2 regions of the Paenibacillus sp. FSL R7-0273 genome follow, and region 2 is predicted to be linked to the other one. Evidence: a T-box and tRNA genes for the amino acid it is inferred to sense, from the RefSeq annotation. Region 2 holds a T-box; the other holds one or more tRNA genes.
What was found. The T-box of region 2 lies ahead of lysS (lysine--tRNA ligase). A T-box ahead of a tRNA ligase gene usually reads a tRNA of that ligase, here a tRNA-Lys.
Positions count from the first base shown of each region.

Region 1: it encodes a tRNA-Lys, which carries the amino acid that the T-box ahead of lysS (lysine--tRNA ligase) is inferred to sense. The anticodon was not compared.

Region 1 covers NZ_CP009283.1:2,425,431-2,428,845, forward strand. The annotation lists gene R70723_RS10295 (rhamnogalacturonan lyase) at 1-426, shown strand, start outside; gene R70723_RS10300 (VOC family protein) at 546-911, opposite strand; gene R70723_RS10305 (hypothetical protein) at 957-1,160, opposite strand; tRNA gene R70723_RS10310 (tRNA-Lys) at 1,280-1,352, shown strand; gene R70723_RS10315 (ABC transporter ATP-binding protein) at 1,457-2,224, opposite strand; gene R70723_RS10320 (FecCD family ABC transporter permease) at 2,224-3,339, opposite strand.
Region 2 covers NZ_CP009283.1:3,424,794-3,428,208, forward strand. The annotation lists gene R70723_RS14765 (thermonuclease family protein) at 172-909, opposite strand; gene R70723_RS14770 (hypothetical protein) at 1,063-1,419, shown strand; T-box leader at 1,490-1,758, shown strand; gene lysS (lysine--tRNA ligase) at 1,820-3,379, shown strand.

The sequences.
Region 1 (3,415 bases), 1.0 Mb from region 2:
GAGCAGCTGGATGAGGAAGCGCCAGGCACTAACATGAACATTAAATGGGCAGGCGATATGACGACCCAGTTCATCAGCGGAACCTTTGAAGAACCGGTTTCTATTGAGGACTGGAAGCGGGGCACGCTGCTGACGGCAGAGGGTACACGCTCTAACAACGGCACCAAGGGCAATCCTTGCCTGGTGGCGGATCTGTTCGGGGACTGGCGCGAGGAGCTTGTTGTACGTGTGGCAGACAGCTCGGCTATCCGCATCTACATGAACACAGAGGTGACGGACCGGAAGCTGTATACTCTGATGCATGATCCGCAGTACCGCACAGGGGTGGCCTGGCAGAATGTAGTTTATAATCAGCCCTGCTACACTAGCTTCTATCTGGGTACGGATATGAAATGGTCCAAGGTGCCGGTGCCGGATTTGTTATAAGTTCGTTGTTCCCCTGTAAAAGCAAAAATGACCGCCCTTTTATAAAGGCGGTCATTTTGTATAGATTGCTAAACATCCAATCGCAGGCTATCATACCGCTAACTACCGGCTGGAACAGCCTAGCTGTGCTCCGCAATCTGAACCTCAAAGCCGTCCGGGTCCAGCACATAAAAGAACCGCAGATGCGGATTGGGTGAGACGGGTCCGCGCGCTACCGGGATACCATGGCTTTTCAATTCCTCGATAGTTCCGTCCAGGGACTCCGTTTCGAATCCGACAGACACCCCGCATTCCGGCAGCAATGCCGGATCACTTCCTTGGATAAGCTCGATTTTGGGCTGACCCTCCGGACCCAGCATAACGATCTGCCTGCCTCTGCTCTCAAATTGCCGTTCAATGGGAAGACCCAGAATCCCGTGGTAGAAATGTAGAGATGCCTCCAGGTCGCGTACTCTGAGCGTAATCCAATTCATTTTTAAGTTCATAATGCAGTCTCCTTCTTTAATAAAAATCGCTGTAGCTATTGCACGCTAGGGAAAGATAATCTCAGGAGCAGCATCAGCGTCTGCACTAACATTAAAGAATCCAACCTTGTGCCTGAGCGCCAGCTCCCGCATTTTAATATATGCGTCTCCGGCCACCGACCAGGCAAAAGCCGCATAAATGATATTTGCAGCCAAGGTATAATCCGTCAGCAGGTTATCAGTCCCGGCTTCCTCCTCTATGTAGTTCATTAACATCTCAAGTTTACTATGACTAAATAAAATAAAAAAATGTTTGACAATTAGTCAGCGGCGAGGTATATTATAAGAGTTCCTTTTGAGAACAACGGTCATAACGGCCGACATAATATGGACTCTTAGCTCAGTTGGTAGAGCAGTAGACTCTTAATCTATTTGTCCAGGGTTCGAGCCCCTGAGAGTCCATTACATGAAGAACGGCAGCGATGCCGTTCTTTTTCTGTTCATTTATACAGCTGAAAGAGCGCCCCCGTGTAAACAAAGGGGGGGCGCTCTTTTTTATATACAGGTTATCTGGTCTCCAGATACGCAATACCCAGCGCCCCGGTAACCGGATTACGGTAGGTTTCGCAGGCTACGTCAAAGACCTGGCCGATCAGCTCCTTGGTCAGGATATCCTCAGGCTTGCCGCTGGCGGCAACCTGCCCCTGCTTCATTACATACAGATAATCACAGTATTCGGCAGCAAGGGTAAGGTCGTGGAGTGCGGCGAGAATGCCGATGTCCAGCTTTTTGACAATATTCAGGATCTGCAGCTGGTATTTAATGTCCAAATGGTTGGTCGGCTCGTCAAGAATCATAAATTCCGGCTGCTGGGCCAGCACACGTGCCAGGATCACCCGCTGCTTCTCCCCGCCTGACAGAGAATTGTAGCTGCGCTCTGCATGACCTTCCAGATTAACCTTACGCAGGGCAGCAGTCACGATTTCATGGTCCTGTCTGTTGTCTGTCTCCAGCATTCCTTTATGCGGAGTCCGGCCCATTGCGGCCATTTCGCGGACAGTGAAGTCGAAGCTCAGCTCATTAAACTGCCCGACGACGCCCAGCTTTTGCGCGACCACCTTGGGGCTTGCTTTGATTACATCCAGATCAGAGAGAAAGACGTCCCCCTGCTTAGGCTTGATGACTTTATAGATGCTTTTCAGGAGCGTGGATTTACCGCAGCCGTTCGGCCCGATCAGACCCACGAATTGCTTATTGCGGACCTTTAGTGATACATCCTTAACAATATTTACATTGGAAAAGGAAACCGCCAGACGTTCAACGTTTAAGTCCATTATGATTTGCCTCCAAACGCGTAGCCTTTTTTGACCAGCATATACATGAACATCGGCGCACCAATCAGGGCAGTGATAATCCCGATCGGAAGCTCCACACTCGGAACAATGGTCCGGGCAATTACATCAGTCCAGATCATGAAGATGGCACCGAACAGGATAGAAGCCGGTAGCAGCCTGCGGTGGTCAGAGCCGACAAGTCCGCGAATCAGATGGGGGATAATCAGGCCGACGAAGCCGATCATTCCGCAGCTTGCGACCATAATACCGGTAATCAGGGCAGTGAGAATCATATAGGCTCTGCGGTAAGCACCCAGCGATATTCCCAGTGTAACAGCCGCTTCATCACCAAGCATCATGGCATTCAGGGCACGGAACTGCATCAGGAAAAATGCAGCAGCCACTGTGATGGATACGGCAATCAGCGGCAGCTTATCCCAGCTTGAGGCGGCCAGACTTCCCATAGTCCAGAAAGTTACGGTCTTAATGCCTTCGGCATTGTTAGCGAAATAGACGATGAAATTGGCAAAAGCGGTGCATAGCGCGTTTATGACCATACCGGCCAGCACGAGCTTGACTGATGTCATTTTGCCTCCGGCATTGGCCAGGAGCAGCACAAGAAGGGAAGCACCGACGGCGCCGGCAAAAGCCCAGAAGGCTACACCCGTCTGCCCCAGAAAGCCCATCGTCCCAAAGCCGACCAGAATGGCGAAGGTTGCACCGAGTGAACCGCCTGAGGAAATACCTAGTATGTATGGATCAGCGAGCGGATTCTGTACAGCGGCCTGCATAATGGTACCGCACAGTGTAAGGCCTGCACCGATAAACAGGGCCATTAGCACGCGCGGAAAACGGATTTTCCAGATGATATCTACAAAAGATCCGGAAGTCAGGTCCTGCACATCTCCTATCTGAATGCCGGTAATCTGATGGAGCAGAATCCGGTACGATTGGGAGACGGGGATTTCAACCTGTCCAAAGGAGACGGCGGCCCCCGCCGACAGAACTGTAATGACCAGCAGAACAATAATAACAGCAGTAAAGCCATAACGGCTATTAATGATAGATTGCTTGGCTGCCGGCTGCGCGGCTATCTCGGTTTGCATGACATTCATATAGACTCCTTAATTATAAAGTTTAATTTAAAATATAGCGCATATTGAGAATTGTTGTCAATGAGAATTATTATCA
Region 2 (3,415 bases):
CTGCCGGAAATAACCAAAATGAGCATTTTGCTGATTTTTAGTTGCACAGAATACACTTATACGCGTAATCCGGGGAAAAACAGGCATTTTAGTTGTATAATGTGCAGTTATCCTGTGAGTATGGATTTGTTGAATGGAGGTTACTCAGCAGCGGCCAGCCCGTCAACCATTCTACTGCTTAGTTGTCGCCGCATCGGCATTAAATCCCCTGTTAGTCACATAGTTGTCGATGCTCCAAACCCGGAGCCCGGTTTCACGAGCCTTCGTTTCAATTTCCCTGAAAGCATCAACATACCTGGTGTCCGGCGGGAAAACAGCCACTCTGGCCAGCCCCTTCTCCAGCAGCAGCTCATTAACCATCCGATTATCCACATATACGTAGGCGAGCAATCTGCCGTATTGATCACGCTCCGATTCGTCAAATTCAAGTTGTACGGTTTGTCCTGAAAGGAGCTCCTTCGTGTATTCACGCGCTTCCAGAGCATAGGGCTCTGGCTGTTCTCCAATTTCCGGGGTATCAATCAGCAGCATGCGTACTTTTTCAGTACTACCTTCATTGGTCCGGATTCGGAAGGTGTCGCCGTCAATGACAGAGGTAACTTCAGCGTCCATTGTTTTTGAAGTGTATATGAATGTGCCAATCACTTTGAAGTCTCTAAATATAAAAAAATTCTGTAATGAAGTAGCCTTTTCAAGCAGCGTGGTTCCCGGTGCAGTAACAATAGTAAGAATTAAACTTACAGCCACTGCAAGCAGAGAGAATTTTTTAACACGCTTGCGGGATTTCCCGGAGGAAGCATTTCTGCGGCTAAGCATCGACGGTTTGATGAAGCTGATCACCCAGACGATGACTGCCAGTATGGTTAGTAATAGAAATAATACTGCTGTAAAAGCTTCATTTGATAACATCCGTCAGAGCTCCTCAATAACAATAGTGAAGCCAGTGTAGCAGAAAATAGCGGCATTGAATACCTGCCTGTAGCATTCAGCTGCGCTGAACCCAGTACAAACATCATTTACATATATACCCAAATGAATTATGGTTACAGAAGGAGGGATGATATGGACCCATATTTTGATCAGCAGGTTGAGCGCCGGGCCAAGCCGGGAAGAATCAGAAATTTGTTTATTTTGCTTGTGATTTTGGCAGGGGTGCTTGCGCTGCTTAATCCGTCCATTGAGGATTTTGCGGAATATGCTGTGGAAGACCTGAAGGAAATACTTGGCGCGTCGCTGCCAGAAAGCCTTAATCAGGCTGTAGTCCGGCCGCTGGTGGAGAACATTTCAGAGCGGGATAATTACATAATCTTTTCCGTTTTCAGTCTGCCGGACATTCAGGACAGCAGCACCTTTATTGGCGATATCACAGCGAAGAAGCGTTACTTAGGCGTATTCAAAATCTTTTTCATTGAGTTGTAGCTTGATATGCAGCCGAAATTTAAGCTTGAAAAATCACAGCAAATCATGTTTAAATAGGTTTAATCGAATAAGAAAAGCGATGAAGAGAAGAGTAGTTAAGCAAACGTTGCTCCCAGAGAGCTCCAGCCCGGTGAAATGGAGCAGCAATGTGCCTGACGAATAAAGTCTCTGAGCTGCATACGGAATTGGGTGTTTAGAGCGCCCAAGGATGGTATGACGGGAGCTCCCGTTACAGAGCTAGGGTATAAGCGTGATGGCCGTACCCGAAGAGGCGGTCCTGGCAACATGTCCGCGAACAGAGGTGGTACCACGGTGCTTATGACAGCTCCCGTCCTCAAGATGACAATCTTGAGGCGGGGGCTTTTTTGTTTTTTATTAAAGAGCAGAGGAGATTATTAACATGCATTGGGCACAAAAAATCGCAAACGACCTGATCAGCAGTCATCCTGAGCGCCAGACCTTTGTATGCGCCTCGGGCATAAGCCCGTCGGGCTCGGTTCATATCGGCAATTTCCGCGAAATTGTCACCACTTCCTTCGTCACTCAGGCGCTGCAGAAAGCCGGGAAGGAGGTCCGCTTTATTTTTTCGTGGGATGATTTCGACCGGTTCCGCAAGGTTCCCGCGCAGCTGGACGCTTCATATGAGCAGTATATCGGATTGCCCTACACCAAGGTCCCATGTCCATGCGGCAGCCATGCTTCTTATGCTGAGCACTACGAGCAGGAGTTTGAACAAGCGCTGAGCGCTTTTGGCATCCTGCCTGAATTTATCTATCAGAGCCGTGAGTATCAGTCGGGCAGATATAATCAGGCCATACTCCATGCCCTGCGCAGCAGAGGGGAAATTTACGATATCCTGATGATGTTCAAAACAGGCAAAGCCACAGAGGAGGACCGGGCAGCCTTTTACCCGATTCAGGTCTATTGCGAGCGCTGCGGAAAAGATTCGACCAGCGTCCACGCTTTTGACGGGGAGTCGGAGGACATCATCTACAGCTGCAAATGCGGCTGCTACAACACGCTGCACGTTCCCCAGGCCTCAAACATCAAGCTGCACTGGAAAATAGACTGGCCGATGCGCTGGGGGATGGAGCAGGTTGTGTTCGAGCCGGGCGGCCGCGATCATTCGTCCGAGACGGGGAGCTATAATGTAGCCAAGGTCATCGCGGAGCGGATATTCGGAAACCAGCCGCCGTATTACGTTCCCTATGAGTTCATCAGCATCAAGGGCAGCCATGCCAAAATGTCCAGCTCGTCCGGGCATAACTATACGCCGGAGGACCTGCTGAAGGTATACGGGCCGGAGCCGATCCTGTTCATGTTCGCCAAATACCAGCCGGATGCTGCCTTCAGTATCGGCCTGGATGAGGATGTGCTGCGGAATTACACGGAATTCGAGCGCTATTGTAAAGCTTATGCCGCAGGGCAGCTGGAAAGTGAAGACCTGCGTGCGGCTCTCGAGCTGGCCCGGAGAAATCCTGCAGAGCTGAAAGCGCCGGGCTTCAGCCAGGCTGCGGCCCTGCTGCCGCTGATCAACTGGGACAGCGGGCTGCTGCAAAGGCTGCTGGATCAGGATGGCGGACATGCCGGTCAAGCCGAATTATTCCGGCAAACCGCAGAACGGGCCGAGCACTGGATCAGACATTATGCTCCGCATAAGCTGGTTACGGCTAACACCAGTCCGGACCGGGTGTTGTATCAATCGCTTGAACCTGCCGAGCAGGAGCGGGTAATAGCATTCTGCAGCTTGCTCCGTACCGGATTTTCCGATGAAACGGAGTTTATGCAGCAGGTTTACGCTATTTGTCACGATGCTGACAAAAAGACGATGAGGAGCAATCAAAAGGCACTGTTTTCCATCCTTTATCAGCTGATTCTGCAGCAGCCGGAGGGTCCGAGGGTTCCTGTACTCGTTCAGGCACTGGGCAAAGAGCGCGTGCTGGCGCTGCTGGACTTCTAAACAGAGCTCCTATGCCCTTTACGGGATCGTCCCAAG